Regions from separate parts of the Streptomyces sp. NPDC090106 genome, predicted to be linked through region 2. Evidence: riboswitches for the same ligand, from Rfam matches in the RefSeq annotation. Region 2 holds a riboswitch; each other region holds the start of a gene.
What was found. Region 2 has a riboswitch for cobalamin ahead of metE (5-methyltetrahydropteroyltriglutamate--homocysteine S-methyltransferase). Riboswitches for the same ligand answer to the same signal wherever they lie in the genome.
Positions count from the first base shown of each region.

Region 1 (4,203 bases), on a different contig from region 2:
CGCGGCATTTCGTACGCAACGGGGGCGGGTGGACGGCGGACGGCTGGACCCTGCCGCCGGCGCTCGACATCGAGTACAACCCGTACGACGCCAAGCACAAGTGCTACGACATGAAGAGCTCCGCGCTGGTGCGGTGGATCAAGTCCTTCAGCGACGAGACCAAGCGGCTCACCGGGCGCCGTCCGGTGATCTACACGACGGCCCACTGGTGGAACAGGTGCACCGGCGGCAGCCGCGCCTTCGCGTCGGATCACGCCCTGTGGATCGCCCGTTACGACGCGGCGGACGCCGGGTCGCTGCCCGCCGGGTGGTCGTTCTGGACGCTCTGGCAGTACGACAACAGCGGCTCTCTGCCGGGTGACCAGAATCTCTTCAACGGCTCCATGGCACAGCTCAAGAGGTTCGCCCGGGGCGCCTAGCCGTGCGACGAACGGACCGCGTGGTTCCGGCGGGAAACGATCAGACCGGAACCAGTCCGTTCGGACACCATGCGGCCCGCCTCAGTTCACCTTCCGTTCATCCAGGTTACCTACGTTCATCCGACCAATGACCTCGAACGATTGCCTGGGTAAATGGAAAACTTCTCGCTGATCCTCGCGATTGTGGTGGTAACCGCACTTGCGTTCGATTTCACGAACGGTTTTCACGACACCGCCAACGCGATGGCCACGACCATCTCGACCGGTGCACTCAAGCCCAAGGTCGCGGTGGCCATGTCCGCCGTGCTGAACCTTGTGGGCGCCTTCCTCTCCGTGGAGGTCGCCAACACGATCTCCAAGGGTCTCGTCGACGAGACCGGCATCCGTCCCGAGGTCATCTTCGCCGCCCTGGTCGGCGCGATCCTCTGGAACCTCCTCACCTGGCTGGTGGGCCTGCCCTCCAGTTCCTCCCACGCCCTCATGGGCGGCCTGATCGGCGCGACCATCGCCTCGGCGGGCGTCGGCGCGGTCCACGGCGACGTCCTCGTCACCAAGGTCCTGATCCCGGCCGTCGTGGCCCCGATCGTCGCCGGTCTCGCGGCCATGCTGGCCACGCGGCTGTCCTACTCGATCGGCAGGAAGGCCGACGGCAAGGCCGCCGCGAAGGGCTACCGCGCGGGCCAGATCGCCTCCGCCGGTCTCGTCTCCCTCGCCCACGGCACCAACGACGCCCAGAAGACGATGGGCATCATCACCCTCGCCCTGGTCGCCGGCGGCGCCGTCGCCCCCGACTCCGACCCGCCGCTGTGGGTCATCCTCTCCGCGGGCATGGCCATCGCCCTCGGCACCTACCTCGGCGGTTGGCGCATCATCCGCACCATGGGCAAGGGCCTGACCGACCTCCAGCCGCAGCAGGGCTTCGCCGCCCAGACCAGCGCGGCGACCGTCATCCTGGCCTCCTCGCACCTCGGCTTCTCCCTGTCCACCACGCACTCCGTCTCCGGATCGGTGATGGGCGCGGGCCTCGGCCGCAAGGGCGGCGTGGTCCGCTGGTCCACCGCCACCCGGATGTTCGTGGCCTGGGGCCTGACCCTCCCGGCGGCGGCCCTGGTCGGCGCGCTCGCCGAGTACGTCACCGGCCTCGGCAGCTGGGGCACCGCGATCGTGGCGGCCTTCCTCATCGGCTCCAGCGCCTGGATCTGGAAGCTCTCCCGCCGCGAGGTCGTCGACCACACCAACGTCAACGACGCCGACGCCGAGCCCGCCGGTGTCGTCACCACGGCGATCGCCGCGGTCACCCCGCCGCCCACCGGCGACCTGACCGCCACGATCCCGGCCCCCGCGGCCACCGAACCCACCCCGTCGCAGGCCACGGCCTGACCCCCACCAGGCAACCCAAGGAAGCGCATCATGGAAATCGACTGGGCGGCACTCGGCTCCGTCTTCGGCGTCAGCCTCGTGGTCACCGTGGCTCTGGTGGCCCTCTTCACCCTCGGCGTGATGGGCCTGTCCCGCCAGGAGCGGGCCGTCGCACAGGGCGGCACCGCCGCCCTCGCGGTCACCGGCGCCTACGCCTGCTTCGCCGCCTGCGCGGCGGCGGTCGGCTACGGCATCTACCTGATCGTGGCCTGACACCCGGCAGCGTTCCCGTCCGCCCTGTCCGGTCCCCTTCCCGGGGACCGGACAGGGCGGACCTCTGTGTGCCCACCGGGGCGGGAAACATGCCGTGAGCCGGTCGCCGCGAGCCCGTCGTCACGGTGCCGGTGTGGGGTTGTCCACACTCCGCTCCCGCAGGTCAACGGCAAGTTGACGGCCGTTCCGGGGGCGTGGTGGACTTCCGGGGCCATGTACGGCGGCAGAAGAGGAAGCCGGTGCGAATCCGGCGCGGTCCCGCCACTGTCACCGGGGTAGACACCCCCGGGAGCCAGGAACTCTCACCGCCGGTCTCGTCGAACCAGGGCGTGGACACCCTGAGTGAGGACATATCGCGATGTTCGCCTGCCGACCGAACCCTGTGACCGGACCGTCCCGCGCACTCCCGATCGGCTGAACCGGTGCGTGCCGATCGCGTCTTCGCGTACGGCGCCGCCGCCGGCCTCCTCGGTGACCTGCTGCTCGGCGATCCCCGCCGGGGGCATCCGGTCGCCGCGTTCGGGCGGGCCGCGGGAGCCGTGGAGCGGGTGCTGTGGCGGGACCACCGCGGGTGGGGCGCCCTGCACACCGCCGTGTGCGCCGGGAGCGCCGTCGCCCTCGGGGCCGTGGCCGAGCGGGCCGTGCGCCCCTCCCGTGCCGCCTCCGTCGCCCTGACCGCCGCCGCCACCTGGGCCGTCGTCGGGGGGACCTCCCTCGCGCGCGAGGCCCGGGTCGTCGGGCGGGCGCTGGACGCCGGGGACGTCGACGCGGCCCGGGCCCGGCTGCCCCATCTGTGCGGGCGCGACCCGCAGGCGCTCGACTCCGACGGGATCGCCCGCGCCGTCGTCGAGTCCGTCGCCGAGAACACCTCCGACGCCGTCGTCGGCGCGCTCGTGTGGGGAGCCGTCGGCGGGGTGCCGGGGCTGCTCGGGTTCCGGGCCGTCAACACCCTCGACGCGATGGTCGGCCACCGCTCCGAACGGTACCTGCGGTACGGCTGGGCGTCCGCGCGCCTGGACGACGTGGCCGGCTGGCCGGGGGCGCGGCTGACCGCCGTGCTGGCCGCGCTCGGCGGGGACGACCGCCGGGGCGCCGTCCGCGCCTGGCGCCAGGACGCCGCCAAGCACCCGAGCCCCAACGCCGGCCCCGTGGAGGCCTCGTTCGCGGGCGCCCTCGGCGTACGGCTCGGCGGGACGCTCTCCTACGCGGGGCGCGTCGAGCACCGGCCCGTACTCAACGGCGAGGGGCGGGCCGTCGCCTCGTACGACATCGAACGCGCCGTACGGCTGTCGCGGCGCGTCGGGCTGCTGGCGCTCGGGGTGAGCGTCGCCGGGCGGGCTCTGCTGAAGGGGCGCAAGGGATGAGCGGGAGCTTGGGCGGGGGGCTGCTCGTCGCGGGGACCACCTCCGACGCCGGGAAGAGCGTCGTCACCGCCGGGATCTGCCGGTGGCTGGTGCGGCAGGGGGTGAAGGTCGCCCCGTTCAAGGCGCAGAACATGTCCCTCAACTCGTTCGTGACGCGCGAGGGCGCCGAGATCGGGCGGGCGCAGGCCATGCAGGCCCAGGCCTGCCGGATCGAACCGTCCGCGCTGATGAACCCCGTGCTGCTCAAGCCCGGCGGCGACCAGAGCAGCCAGGTCGTGCTGATGGGCAAGCCCGTCGGGGAGATGAGCGCGCGCGGCTACCACGGCGGACGGCAGCAGCGGTTGCTGGGGACGGTCCTGGACTGCCTGGCCGAACTGCGGGGCACGTACGACGCGGTGATCTGCGAGGGCGCCGGGTCCCCCGCCGAGATCAACCTGCGGCGCACCGACATCGTCAACATGGGCATCGCCCGCAACGCCGGGCTGCCCGTCCTCGTTGTCGGGGACATCGACCGGGGCGGGGTCTTCGCCTCCTTCTTCGGAACCGTCGCCCTGCTGTCGCCGGAGGACCAGCGGCTCGTCGCCGGGTTCCTCGTCAACAAGTTCCGGGGCGACGTCGGGCTCCTCGAACCCGGCCTCGACATGCTCCACGGACTCACCGGACGGCACACCTACGGGGTGCTGCCGTTCCGGCACGGGCTCGGCATCGACGAGGAGGACGGGCTGCGCATCTCGCTGCGCGGCACCGTGCGCGAGTCGAACGTCGCCCCGCCCCACGGCGAGGACGTG
Region 1 covers NZ_JBIVDS010000005.1:638,909-643,111, reverse strand. The annotation lists gene ACIPSE_RS19945 (lysozyme) at 1-419, shown strand, start outside; gene ACIPSE_RS19940 (anion permease) at 573-1,799, shown strand; gene ACIPSE_RS19935 (hypothetical protein) at 1,830-2,051, shown strand; cobalamin riboswitch at 2,232-2,374, shown strand; gene ACIPSE_RS19930 (cobalamin biosynthesis protein) at 2,474-3,415, shown strand; gene ACIPSE_RS19925 (cobyric acid synthase) at 3,412-4,203, shown strand, end outside.
Region 1: another riboswitch for cobalamin. It lies ahead of ACIPSE_RS19930 (cobalamin biosynthesis protein); the one in region 2 lies ahead of metE (5-methyltetrahydropteroyltriglutamate--homocysteine S-methyltransferase).

Region 2 (4,203 bases):
ATGCTCGGATGCTAGGACACGGCGGCAGAGGAGCATTAGAGGCAGCGGTTGTGAGCTTGTTCTCGCGTCGTGTGTGACGTGGGTCGCTGCCCCCGCCGGGGCCCCGCGAGGAGCCCCGGCGAGGGCCCGCCGGCACCCCGCCGAGGCGTCGAGGGCCCCGGCGGGGAGGGTGTCCCGGCGGCTCCCGCCGTGTCAACGGGCCGTGAGTTCACCCCTCACCGTGCGCGCGGCGGCGACCAGGTTCTCCAGCGAGGCCCGGGTCTCCGGCCAGCCCCGGGTCTTCAGCCCGCAGTCGGGGTTGACCCACAGCCGCTCGGCGGGGATCGCCGCCAGCCCGGTCCGCAGCAGCTCCGCCGCCTCCCCGGCGCTCGGCACGCGCGGCGAGTGGATGTCGTACACGCCGGGTCCCGCCTCCCGCGGATAGCCGTGCGCGGCCAGCTCCCGGGCCACCTGCATATGGGAGCGGGCGGCCTCCAGGCTGATCACGTCGGCGTCGAGGTCGTCGATGGCCCCGACGACGTCACCGAACTCGGCGTAGCACATGTGGGTGTGGATCTGGGTGTCCGGCCGCACCCCGGCGGTCGTCAGCCGGAACGCCTCCGTCGCCCACGCGAGGTAGGCGGCGTGGTCGGCGGCGCGCGGCGGCAGCGTCTCCCGCAGCGCGGGCTCGTCGACCTGGATCACGGAGGTCCCCGCCGCCTCCAGGTCGGCGACCTCGTCCCGCAGCGCGAGCGCGACCTGCCGGGCCGTCTCGGCGAGCGGCTGGTCGTCCCGGACGAAGGACCAGGCGAGCATGGTGACCGGCCCGGTCAGCATGCCCTTGACCGGCCGTGAGGTCAGCGACCGGGCGTACGACGTCCAGCGCACCGTCATCGGTCCGGGGCGGGAGATGTCACCGGCGAGGACCGGCGGGCGGACGTACCGGGTGCCGTAGGACTGGACCCAGCCGTGGCGGGTGGCGAGGTAGCCGGTCAGCTGCTCGGCGAAGTACTGGACCATGTCGTTGCGTTCGGGTTCGCCGTGCACGAGGACGTCCACGCCGGCCTTCTCCTGGAAGGCGATCACCTCGCCGATCTCCGCCCTGATGCGCTCCTCGTAGGCGGCGGTGTCGATCCGGCCCGCCCTCAAGTCGGCTCGGGCGGTGCGCAGTTCGGCGGTCTGCGGGAACGAGCCGATGGTCGTGACGGGCAGCGGCGGCAGCCCGAGCCGCTCCCGCTGGGCGGCGGCCCGCTCGGCGTACGGCTGCGCGCGGCGGGTGTCGTCCCCGGTCACGGCGGAGGCACGGGACCTGACCGCCGGGTCGTGGGTGAGCGGGGAGGCGGCGCGGGAGGCCAGCACGGCGCGGTTCGCGGCCAGTTCGGCGGTGATGGCGGCGGTCCCGCGGCTCAGGCCCCGGGCGAGGGTGACGATCTCGGCGGTCTTCTGCCGGGCGAAGGCGAGCCAGCGCAGGATCTGCGGGTCGATGTCCTTCTCGGCCGCCGTGTCCAGGGGAACGTGCAGCAGCGAGCAGGACGCGGCCACGTCCACCCGGTCGGCGAGCCCCAGCAGGGTGCCGAGCACGGAGAGGGACTTCGCCAGGTCGTTCACCCAGACGTTGCGGCCGTCGACGACCCCGGCCACCAGCCGCTTGCCGGGCAGTCCGCCGACCGCCGCCAGGTCGTCCAGGTTGGCGGCGCCGGACCCCGTCAGGTCCAGGGCGAGTCCCTCCACGGGTGCCTGGGCCAGCACCGGCAGGGCCTCGCCGAGCCGGTCGAAGTAGGAGGCGACCAGCAGCTTGGGCCGGTCGCCCGCCGGGATGCCGCCCAGGTCCCGGTAGGCGCGGGCCGCCGCGTTCAGCTCCGCCGGGGTGCGGTCCTGCACCAGGGCGGGCTCGTCGAGCTGCACCCACTCGGCGCCCGCCGCGCGCAGGTCGGCGAGGACCTCGGCGTACACCGGCAGCAGCCGGTCCAGCAGGGTCAGCGGCTCGAAGTCCGCGGGGGCGCCGGGCGCGGGCTTGGCGAGCAGCAGATAGGTCACCGGCCCCACCAGGACCGGCCGGGCGGTGAGACCGAGGGCGAGGGCCTCCCGCAACTCCGCAACCTGCTGCGCCGGTTCGGCGGCGAAGACGGTGTCCGGGCCCAACTCGGGCACCAGATAGTGGTAGTTGGTGTCGAACCACTTCGTCATCTCCAGCGGAGCGACGTCCTGCGTGCCGCGCGCCATGGCGAAGTACCCGTCCAGCGCGTCGGCTTCGACGGCCGCCCGGTGCCGCTCCGGGACCGCACCGACCATGACGGTGGTGTCCAGGACGTGGTCGTAGAGCGAGAAGTCGCCGGTCGGCACCTCGTCGATGCCCGCCCCGGTGAGCCGCCGCCAGTTCGCGGCGCGCAACTCGGCCGCGGTCGCACGGAGTTCGGCGGCGCCGACGCGGCCCTTCCAATAGCCTTCGACGGCCCGCTTCAGCTCCCGGCCGGGGCCCTGCCGGGGGTGGCCGTACACGGTGGCCCGTACGGTCGTCCGCCCGCTCGTCGCGGTGCCGGTCATGCTGCTGGTCACGGAGATCTCCTTCGCGAGACGATTCCCTGAGATCCCGGCGACGGGACGAGGACGCGAAGGGGTGAGTGCCCGGCGGCCGAAGCCACCGGGTTCCGCACGCCGACCCGCCCACGAGGTCACCGGGACACCGCGCGCGAGTGCTTCGCGCCCGGGCAGCCGGCAGGTCTTCGGACTCGCGGGCACGTCCTCGCGCATCTCACCGAGGACACCTACTGGCCGTCGCTTCCCAGGCCCGTTGTCCGGACCCAGTGCGTATGACGGCGCTCGTTCCCACTCACCGCTGCGGGGCAGTCCCGGAATCTCACCGGGTTCCCTCTTACGACGCCCCGCCTGGCGGACGGGGCGAACCAGCTGCACGGGCCACCTTAGTCAGTGCGCGACCGCCACCGCAGCCACCTTCTCCCCGGGAGCCGTGGTGCGGCGTACGCCGACGACCGCCGTCAACGCGCCCAGCACGCACAGCACACCCGCGACCAGGACGGACGTGTGGACGCCGTTCATGAACGCCTGGTGACTGCCCTCGACGACCGCGGACCTGAGCTGCTCGGGCATCTCGTCCGACACCGGCGCCACGCCCATCGCCACGGCGTCCTTCGCCTCGGCGAGCCCCTCGGCGGCGGCCGACGGGACCCCGGCGGAGGTGAGTTCGCCGCTCAGGGTGGACCCGACGCGACCGCTGATCAGGGAGACCAGCACCGAGGTGCCGAGCGCGCCGCCGATCTGGAGGGCCGTCGCCTGGAGGCCGCCCGCCACACCGCCGTCCTTCACCGGGGCGTTGCCGACGATCGCGTCCGAGGACGACGACATCACCATGCCGACACCGAGCCCGAGCGCGATGAACGGCGGCCACATCGTGGCGTACGACGAGTCGGCGCTCCAGCTCAGCATCGTGAAGCAGGCGGCGCCCTGGAGCACCATGCCGAGCGGCATCGTCAGCCGGGGCCCGAACCGGTCGGTGAGCGCCGCGCCCAGCGGGGAGGCGACGACCGAGGCGAGGCTCAGCGGCAGGGTCCGCACCCCGGCCTCCACGGGGCTGAAGCCGCGCACGTTCTGGAGGTAGAGCATGACGAAGAAGATCACGCCGAGCAGGACGAAGAAGTTCAGCGCGGTGATGACGGTGCCGATGGTGAGCGCCGGGTTGCGGAACAGCCGCATCGGCAGGAGCGGGGACGCCACCCGGGTCTCGTACCAGCCGAAGACCAGCACCAGGGCCAGGCCCGCCCCGATCGAGCCGAGCGTGCCGCCCGAGGTCCAGCCCCAGGTCTCGCCCTTGACGACGCCGAAGACGAGCGCGAGCAGACCGAGCGCGAGCAGGACCACCCCGGCGATGTCGAACTTCTCGTCCGCGGCGGCGGCGTTCTTGCTCTGCGGCAGCACGAGCGCGCTGAACACGAGAGCGGCGACACCGATCGGGGCGTTGATGTAGAAGACCGACTCCCAGTTCACGTGCTGCACGAGCAGTCCGCCGACGATCGGGCCGAGCGCGGTGGAGACCGAGGAGACCATCGCCCAGATGCCGACCGCCATGCCGAACTTCCGCGGCGGGAACACCGCCCGGAGCATGCCGAGGGTGTTCGGCATCAGCAGGGCGCCGAAGAAGCCCTGGAGGGCGCGGAAGGCGATGACACCGGTGATCGAACCGGACAGTCCGATCGCCACGGAGGAGAG
Region 2 covers NZ_JBIVDS010000006.1:316-4,518, forward strand. The annotation lists partial or broken gene ACIPSE_RS20290 (methylmalonyl-CoA mutase family protein) at 1-2, opposite strand, end outside; gene metE (5-methyltetrahydropteroyltriglutamate--homocysteine S-methyltransferase) at 193-2,523, opposite strand; cobalamin riboswitch at 2,676-2,902, opposite strand; gene ACIPSE_RS20300 (MFS transporter) at 2,905-4,203, opposite strand, start outside.

Region 3 (4,203 bases), on a different contig from region 2:
CCGCCGCATCGGCATGGTCATCACCTTCGGCATCGCGCCCCAGGCCCAGCTGGGCGCCGCCACCGATCTCGCCGAGGACGTCAACGCCACCCTCAAGTCCCGGCGCCCGCAAGCCTTCTGCGGCGGCAACGTGGGCACCCGGCCGTTCTGGGGCGGCGGACCGGCGGACCACGTGGAGATAGAGCTCTACTACATCAACGCGTGCGAGGACGGCCGTTAGGCAGCCGGGCTCACCCCGCGCAGCGGAACCCCGTGTGGCCGCTGGACGAGTCCGGGGTGTTCGCGCTTCTGGCGGCCACGCGGTAGCGGTTGCAGTACGAGCGGTGGCACAGGTACGAGCCGCCGCGGATGACCCGTGACGCCTCCGTGCGGTCCCACGGGTCGGCGCACCACTCCCACACATTGCCGGAGACGTTGTACAGCCCGAAGCCGTTGGGTTCGAAGGCGGTCACGGGGGCGGTGCCCCGGTGGCCGTCGGCGGCCGTGTTCCTCGTCGGGAAGGTGCCCCGCCAGATGTTGCAGCGGAACGCACCGCCGGGGTCGAGTTCGTCGCCCCACGGGTAGCGCTTCTGCTCCAGGCCGCCGCGGGCCGCGTACTCCCACTCCGCCTCCGTGGGCAGCCGCCGGCCCGCCCAGGCCGCGTAGGCCGCCGCGTCGTGCCACGACACGTGCACGACGGGATGGTCCGCCCGGTCGGCGACCGAACTCCCGGGCCCCTCCGGCATGTTCCACGCCGCGCCGGCGACCGCGCACCACCACGGCGTCTGCTCGGGACGCGGCGCGCCCCGGCGCAGCGCGGCGGGCAGGAACCCGGCGAAGACGTACGACCAGTCCAGCCGCTCGGCGTCGGTGACGTACCCGGTGTCGTCGACGAACGCCGCGAACCGTTCGTTGGTCACCGCGTACGCGTCGATACGGAACGGCTCGACCCGTACCGTCCGCACCGGCCCCTCTCCGTCGGCCGGGAAGCCCTGCGCGTCCTCGGCGCCCATGAGGAACGCGCCGCCGGGCAGCGCCACCGTCCCGTCGTCGCCGACCGGCGTCCGGGCCGGCGGCACCGCGATCCGCGGCAGGTCCACGGCACCGGAGGAGGGCGCGCAGCAGGGCGAGGGGGAGTCGTGCATGGTCGGCGAGCCTACGCCGCCTCCCTGTGCCGAGGGCCGGGGCCGGCGACCGCCGGGGTCAGCCCAGCCGGGGGATCTCGATCGCCGGGCAGCGGTCCATGACCATGTCGAGTCCGGCGGCGCGTGTCCGGTCGTACGCCTCCTCGTCGATCACCCCGAGCTGGAACCAGACCGCCCTGGCCCCCTTGGCGACGGCCTCGTCCGCGACGGCCCCGGCGAGGTCGCTGTTGACGAAGACGTCGACGACGTCCACGTCGAAGGGGATCTCGGCGAGGGAGGCGTAGCCCTGCTCGCCGTGCACGGTCTCCGCCTTGGGGTGCACGGGCACGACCCGCTTGCCGTACCGCTGGAGCGCCGCGGCCACGCCGTACGCGGCGCGCCGCGTGTTGGACGACAGGCCCACCACGGCCCAGGTGTCCCCGCTCTCGGTGAGCATCCTGCGGATCGTCGCTTCGTCGCCGTGCACGGTCGTCTCCCAAGGTCGCGTGGCCGGTCGGGCCCTTGGCACAACAGTGCGCGGCGCCCGGCGATTCCCGGCCGTGATAGCTTGCCGAGGCCAGTCGAACCCATGTACGTGGGTCAGGGAATCCGGTGTGAATCCGGAACTGACGCGCAGCGGTGAGGGGGACGGGCGGGGCCTTTCGCCACTGGACGCCGTACGCGTCCGGGAAGGCGCCCCGTGCCGGACGAACCCGAGTCCGAAGACCTGCTGGCGCGTTCCGTACGACCGGGCTCCGCGTTCGAGCCCTCGACGACTGAGGACCTGTTCCCGTGCCCCAAGCACGTTCCACCGCCCTGCTCCTGGCGGGCGCCTTCCTGCTGACCGCCTGCTCCGACGGCGGTTCCGGCGCCGCCGACACCAAGGCCGCCGTGACCCTGAAAAACTGCGGCGAGACCGTCCGCGTCGAGACGCCCCCGAAGCGGGCCGTCTCCCTCAACCAGGGCACCACCGAGATCATGCTGTCCCTCGGCCTCGCCGACCGCATAGTGGGCACCGCGACCTGGACCGACCCCGTACTGAAGAACCTGGAGAAGGCGAACGCGAAGGTGCCGCGCCTCGCCGACAACGCGCCCTCCTACGAGAAGGTCCTGGCCGCCGAACCCGACTTCGTCGCCGCCTCCTTCGTCTCCACGCTCGGCAAGGGCGGCGTCGCCACCCGCGAGCAGTTCGGGAAGCTGGGCGTGCCGACGTACGTCTCCCCGTCGGACTGCGCGGGCAAGGACAACACCGGGGACGGCGACGGCTCGCGCAGGACGCCGCTGGGGATCGACGCCGTCTACGGCGAGATCCGCGACCTCGCGGCCGTGTTCGGCGTGGAGGAGCGCGGCGAGAAACTCGTCGCCACGCTCAAGCAGCGGATGAAGAAGGCCACTTCGGGCCTCGACGCCTCGGACGTCAGCGTCCTGTACTGGTTCGCCAACGCCGAGTCGCCCTACATGGCGGGCTGTTGCGGCGCGCCCGGCATCATCACCCGCAGCCTCGGCGCGAAGAACGTCTTCGACGACTCGCACGAGGAGTGGCCGCAGATCAACTGGGAGACGGTCGCCGACCGCGACCCGGACGTCCTCGTCATCGGCGACCTCACCCGCAAGTCGCAGACCGCCGAATCCGCCGCGCGGAAGATCGGGTTCCTGGAGAGCGACCCGGTCACCAGGAACATGACCGCCGTCCGCGAGAAGCGGTACGTGCTGCTCAGCGGGCAGGCCATGAACCCGAGCATCCGCACCGTCGACGGCGTGGAGACGGTCGCGGCCGGGCTCCGCGCGGCCGGGCTCGGCACGTGACGGTGCGGCCCTGGGCGCTCGGGACCGCCGGCGCGCTGCTGCTCGCCGGCTCCCTCGCCGTCGCGATCACCATCGGCCCGGCGGACATCGGCGTCGCCGACGTGTGGTCGACCGTGCTGGCCCATCTCGGCCTCGGCACCTCAGGGCTCCCGCCCATCCGCGACGGCATCGTCTGGGAGCTGCGGCTGCCCCGCACCCTCCTGGCCGCCGTCTGCGGGGCCGGGCTCGCCGTGTGCGGCGCGGTCATGCAGTCGCTGCTGCGCAACCCGCTCGCCGACCCCTTCGTCCTCGGCGTCTCCTCCGGCGCCTCGACCGGGGCCGTCGCGGTGGTCGTCCTGGGCGTCGGCGGCGGGCTCGTCCCGGTGTCGGCCGGCGCGTTCCTCGGCGCCCTCGTCTCCTTCGCGCTCGTCCTGCTGCTCAGCCACACCCTCGGCGGCAGCACCGACCGGGTCGTCCTCGCGGGTGTCGCCGCGATGCAGCTCTTCTCCGCGCTCACCTCGTTCGTGGTGATGACCGCCGCCGACGCCGAGACCACCCGCGGCGTCCTGTTCTGGCTCCTCGGCTCGCTGAGCGGCGCGGGCTGGACCGACGTCGCCGTCTGCACGGCCGTCCTCGCCGCCGCGCTCGTCGTCTGCCTGTCGTACGCCCGCACCCTCGACGCGTTCGCCTTCGGCCAGGACGCCGCCGCGGCCCTCGGCGTCTCCGTGGCCCGCACCCGGCTCGTCCTGCTCTGCGTCACGGCGCTGCTCACCGCCGCGCTGGTCAGCTCGGCCGGGGCGATCGGCTTCGTGGGCCTCGTGCTGCCGCACGCCGTCCGGGCGCTCGTCGGCCCCGGGCACGCGCGGCTGCTGCCGCTGTCGGCGCTCGCCGGGGCGGTGTTCCTGGTGTGGGTGGACACCCTCGCCCGTACCGTCCTCGACCCGCAGGAGGTCCCCGTGGGCGTCGTGACCTCCCTGATCGGCGTACCCGCGTTCGTGGCGGTGCTGTACCGGACCCGGGGGGCGGCGCGATGAGCCTCGCCGCGGACCGGGTCGGGCGGACGACCGACGGCCATCTCCTCCTCGACGGCGTCACCCTCGCCCCCGCGCCGGGCTCCGTCGTCGGGCTCCTCGGGCCCAACGGCTCCGGCAAGTCCACGCTCATCCGCCTCCTCGCCGGACTCCTCGCGCCGACCGCCGGGGTCGTCACGCTCGACGACGCCCCGCTGGCCGGCCTGCCCCGCCGCGAGGTCGCCCGGCGCCTCGCGGTGGTCGAGCAGCAGGCCGACACCCAGGTCGAGCTGACGGTCCTGGAC
Region 3 covers NZ_JBIVDS010000020.1:11,898-16,100, reverse strand. The annotation lists gene ACIPSE_RS42400 (hypothetical protein) at 1-220, shown strand, start outside; gene ACIPSE_RS42395 (formylglycine-generating enzyme family protein) at 231-1,124, opposite strand; gene ACIPSE_RS42390 (CoA-binding protein) at 1,183-1,590, opposite strand; cobalamin riboswitch at 1,665-1,853, shown strand; gene ACIPSE_RS42385 (ABC transporter substrate-binding protein) at 1,896-2,909, shown strand; gene ACIPSE_RS42380 (FecCD family ABC transporter permease) at 2,906-3,922, shown strand; gene ACIPSE_RS42375 (ABC transporter ATP-binding protein) at 3,919-4,203, shown strand, end outside.
Region 3: another riboswitch for cobalamin. It lies ahead of ACIPSE_RS42385 (ABC transporter substrate-binding protein); the one in region 2 lies ahead of metE (5-methyltetrahydropteroyltriglutamate--homocysteine S-methyltransferase).

Region 4 (4,203 bases), on a different contig from region 2:
ACTGCGGGACGTTCCACGGGACGACGGCCGCCACGACCCCGACCGGCTCGCGGCGCACGAGGATCTTGCCGAGGACGCCGTCGCGCTGCTCCTCGTAGGTGAAGTCGCGCGCGACCGTGATCGCCGCGTCCCACACCATCATCGCGCCGAGCGCCTGCGCCAGGACGCTCCAGGAGTACGGGGAGCCGTTCTCGGAGGAGATGACGCGGGCGATCTCCTCGTGCCGGACGAGGATGCCGTCCTTGATGCGGGTGACGACCTCGATCCGCTCGTCCAACGACAGCCGGGGCCAGGGCCCTTCGTCGAACGCCCGCCGCGCGGCGGCCACCGCGCGGTCCACGTCCCCGGGCGCGGCGTGCGGCACCCGCCCGATGACCTCCTCGGTGTGCGGGGAGATCACCTCGATGACGTCCGGGCCGAGGGGGTCGGTCAACTCCCCGCCGATGAAAAGCTGTCCGTGTTCCACGAGCTCGGTCATCGCCGACCGCCTCCCCGGGAGCTGACTCTGACGGTTCATCAGATTCTGAGATACCGGAACTGATACCAGTTCCACTCGGATGAGTCCACAGACCTCACACCGGTTCACCGTGCCGCCGGAGCCGGTCCGAGTAGGTGACTGGGGCTCCCACAGGAACCCGTTCTAGTTATAGTGACGGGAACGCGGAGACGGGGGAACCCATGTCACAGCCCAGGCCCACGGTCGGCGACCACGGTGGGGGTGTCCGGTCCCTCAGGGTCCCCATCCCGGACAACCCGCTCGGCCACACACTCGTCTACGTCGTCGACACCGACCGGGGTCCGGTGCTGATCGACACGGGCTGGGACGACCCCGCGTCCTGGGACACCCTCGCGGCCGGTCTCGCCGCGTGCGGCACCGCGCCCGGCGAGATCCACGGCGTGGTGATCACCCACCACCACCCCGACCACCACGGCCTGTCCGGCAAGGTGCGGGACGCCTCCGGCGCCTGGATCGCGATGCACGAGGCCGACGCCGCCATCGTCCGCCGCACCCGCGAGACCCGGTCCGAGCGCTGGTACACCTACATGACCGCGAAGCTGACGGCCGCCGGCGCCCCGGAGGAGCACATCGCGCCCCTGCGCTCGCCCCGCCCGCGCCGCCTCCCCGGCTTCTCCCCCGCCCTGCCCGACCGCGAGATCGTCCCCGGCGAGACGCTGCCGCTGCCCGGCCGGCGGCTGCGCGCGATCTGGACCCCGGGCCACACGCCGGGCCATGTCTGCCTGCACCTGGAGGAGGACCACCCGGAACGGCTCCCCGGCAACGGGCGCCTGTTCTCCGGCGACCACCTGCTGCCCGAGATCACCCCGCACATCGGCCTCTACGAGGACCCCGACGACGCCACCGTCACCGACCCCCTCGGCGACTACCTCGACTCCCTGGAACGCGTCGGCCGCCTCGCCCCCGCCGAGGTGCTCCCCGCCCACCAGCACGCCTTCCCCGACGCCCCGTCCCGCGTACGGGAGTTGCTCGCCCACCACGAGGAACGCCTCACCGGCCTGCACACCCTCCTGGCCCGGCCCCTCACCCCCTGGCAGCTGGCCGAGCGCATGGAGTGGAACCGCCCCTGGTCCGACATCCCCTACGCCTCACGCACCATCGCCGTCTCGGAGGCGGAGGCCCACGTCCGCCGCCTGGTCAAACTGGGCCGCGCGGAGGCGGTCGCGGGGAGCGACCCGGTGACGTACGTGGCGGTGTGAGGGCACCGGGCGCGCACCTACCCGAAGCCGTGCCTCCGGGGCCCGCTCACAGGGGGCTCCCAGGCGCGTCGGCACGGCCCGGTACAGTGACCGGGTCGTCATCACACCCGTACGGGGGAAAGCCGGTGCAATTCCGGCGCTGACCCGCAACCGTGAGCCGCCCGCGAACCAGGGGCGGCGAGCCGGATCGCCCCGTGCGGTGCTCATGACCGGCTCACGCGCGTCGGCAACCGGCCGGCGCACGGCACCGTCGAGGTCTACGGGGCCGAGCCGCCCGGGGTCGTCCCGTGCTGCCCGGCTCCCCCGCAGGGAGAGGCATCCGCCGATCATGAACGTCCGCCGCAGCGCCGCGGCCCTGGCCGCCACCGCCGTGCTCGCCACGGCCGCCCCGGCCGTGGCCGCGTCCCCCTCCCCCTCGCCCTCCACAGCCGTCCCGGACGGCCTGTACGGCTCGGCGGACCCGACGTACGACGGCGTGTGGCGGCAGTCGCTGACCCTGCTCGCGCAGCGGGAGCAGGGTGTCGAGCCGGCCGCGACGGCGGTGGACTGGCTCGTCGGCCAGCAGTGCGCGAACGGCGCCTTCCCCGCGTTCCGCGCCGACCCCGCCCAGGCGTGCGACGCGAAGGTCATGGTCGACACCAACAGCACGGCCGTCGCGGCGCAGGCCCTCGCCGGGAACGACAAGGCGGTGTCCAAGGCCCTCGCCTGGCTGCGGTCGGTCCAGAACACCGACGGCGGCTGGGGCTACACCGAGGGCGGGGCCAGCGACGCGAACTCCACGTCCGTCGTCATCGGCGCGTTCCGCTCCGCCGGACGGTCGGTCACGGAGGTCGAGAAGGACGGGCACACCCCCTCGGACGCCCTGCTGGAGCTCGCCCTGCCCTGCACGGGCGACGGCGCGGGCGCCTTCGCCTACCAGCCCGGCAAGAAGGGCGAGCTCACCGCCAACGCGGACGCCACGGCCGCGGCCGTGCTGAGCGCCTTCGGCGGACAGCCGGGGGCCGTGGTGCCCGGCGCCGACCAGGCCTCCACGTCCTGCGCGAAGCCCGGCGACCTCACGCGGGCCGCCCGCAACGGCGCCGCGTACCTCGTCGGCGCGATGGGCGAGGACGCCCACCTCATGTCGGCGCTGCCCGGCTCCGAGGACCAGCCGGACTTCGGCAACACCGCCGACGCGGTCGTCGCCCTGTCCGCCGCCGGCTTCACGAGCGAGGCCGCCGCCTCCGCCCGCTGGCTCGCGGCCAACTCCCTCGAATGGGCCGGGCAGAGCGGCCCCGCCGCCTACGCCCAGCTCGTCTTCGCCGCCCGCGCCGCCGGCCTGGACCCGCGCGCCTTCGGCGGCGAGGACCTGATCGCGCTGCTCGACGCGACCGGCCCGAAGCCGGCGAGCGTGCCCGCCGCGAAGGGGACCGGCGCCGCCGGGGACAAGGAGAAGGACAAGAAGGAGGACGAGGACGGCGGGGGCGTCGGCGTCTGGTGGATCGTCGGCGTCGGACTCGTCGGCGGCATCGGCATCGGCTTCCTCCTCAGCGGGCGCACCAGGAAGCGGCAGCCGTGATCCGCCGGGTCCTCGCACCCGTCCTGGCCGCGCTCGTCCTCGTGACCGGCGCCGCCCAGGCGGCCCAGGCCACCGGCTACCGCTACTGGTCGTTCTGGGACCGCGCCGGCACCGCCTGGACGTACGCGACCCAGGGCCCGGCGACCGCCGTGCCGTCCGACGGCGACGTCCAGGGCTTCCGGTTCGCGGTCAGCGAGGACTCCTCCGAGGCGACGACACCGCGCACGGCGGACTTCGCGGACCTCTGCGCGGACACCCCCGCGCGGGACGGCCGCAAGCGCGTCGCGCTCGTCCTCGACTTCGGTACGGCGGCGGACGCCCCGGCGGGCGAGACCCCGCCCGCGCTCCGCACCGCGTGCGCGTCGGTGGCCGAGGACGCGACGACCGCGGAGGCCCTCGCCTCGGTCGCGAAGCCCCTGCGCTACGACACCAACGCCCTGCTGTGCGCGATCTCCGGGTACCCGGAGTCGGGCTGCGGCGAGCAGGTGGCGCACCAGGACGGCGACAGGACCGACCGGAAGAAGGCCGCGTCGGAGGAACCCGGCCCGTCCGTGGGCCTGTTCGCGGGCGTCGCGGCGGTGGCGGTGCTGGGCGGGGCGGCGGTGTGGCAGGCGAGGCGTCGCAGACATGCCCGCTGAGCCGCGGCGGCCCGCGCCCGACTCCCCGCACCCCGGGGCCTGGTGGCTCTGGGCCCTGTCCCTCGGCGTCGCGGCGACCCGCACCACCAACCCGCTGCTGCTCGCCCTCCTCATGGCGACCTCCGGGTACGTGGTCGCGGCCCGCCGCCCCGACGCCCCCTGGGCCCGCTCCTACGGCGCGTTCGTGAAGCTGGCCCTCGCCGTCCTGCTCATCCGTCTCGTCTTCGCCGTCACCCTCGGCTCACCGCTGCCGGGCACGCATGTGATCGTCACGCTGCCCGAAGTCCCGCT
Region 4 covers NZ_JBIVDS010000005.1:27,877-32,079, reverse strand. The annotation lists gene ACIPSE_RS17190 (aldehyde dehydrogenase) at 1-478, opposite strand, end outside; gene ACIPSE_RS17185 (MBL fold metallo-hydrolase) at 679-1,716, shown strand; cobalamin riboswitch at 1,792-1,926, shown strand; gene ACIPSE_RS17180 (prenyltransferase/squalene oxidase repeat-containing protein) at 2,045-3,274, shown strand; gene ACIPSE_RS17175 (SCO2322 family protein) at 3,271-3,912, shown strand; gene ACIPSE_RS17170 (CbiQ family ECF transporter T component) at 3,902-4,203, shown strand, end outside.
Region 4: another riboswitch for cobalamin. It lies ahead of ACIPSE_RS17180 (prenyltransferase/squalene oxidase repeat-containing protein); the one in region 2 lies ahead of metE (5-methyltetrahydropteroyltriglutamate--homocysteine S-methyltransferase).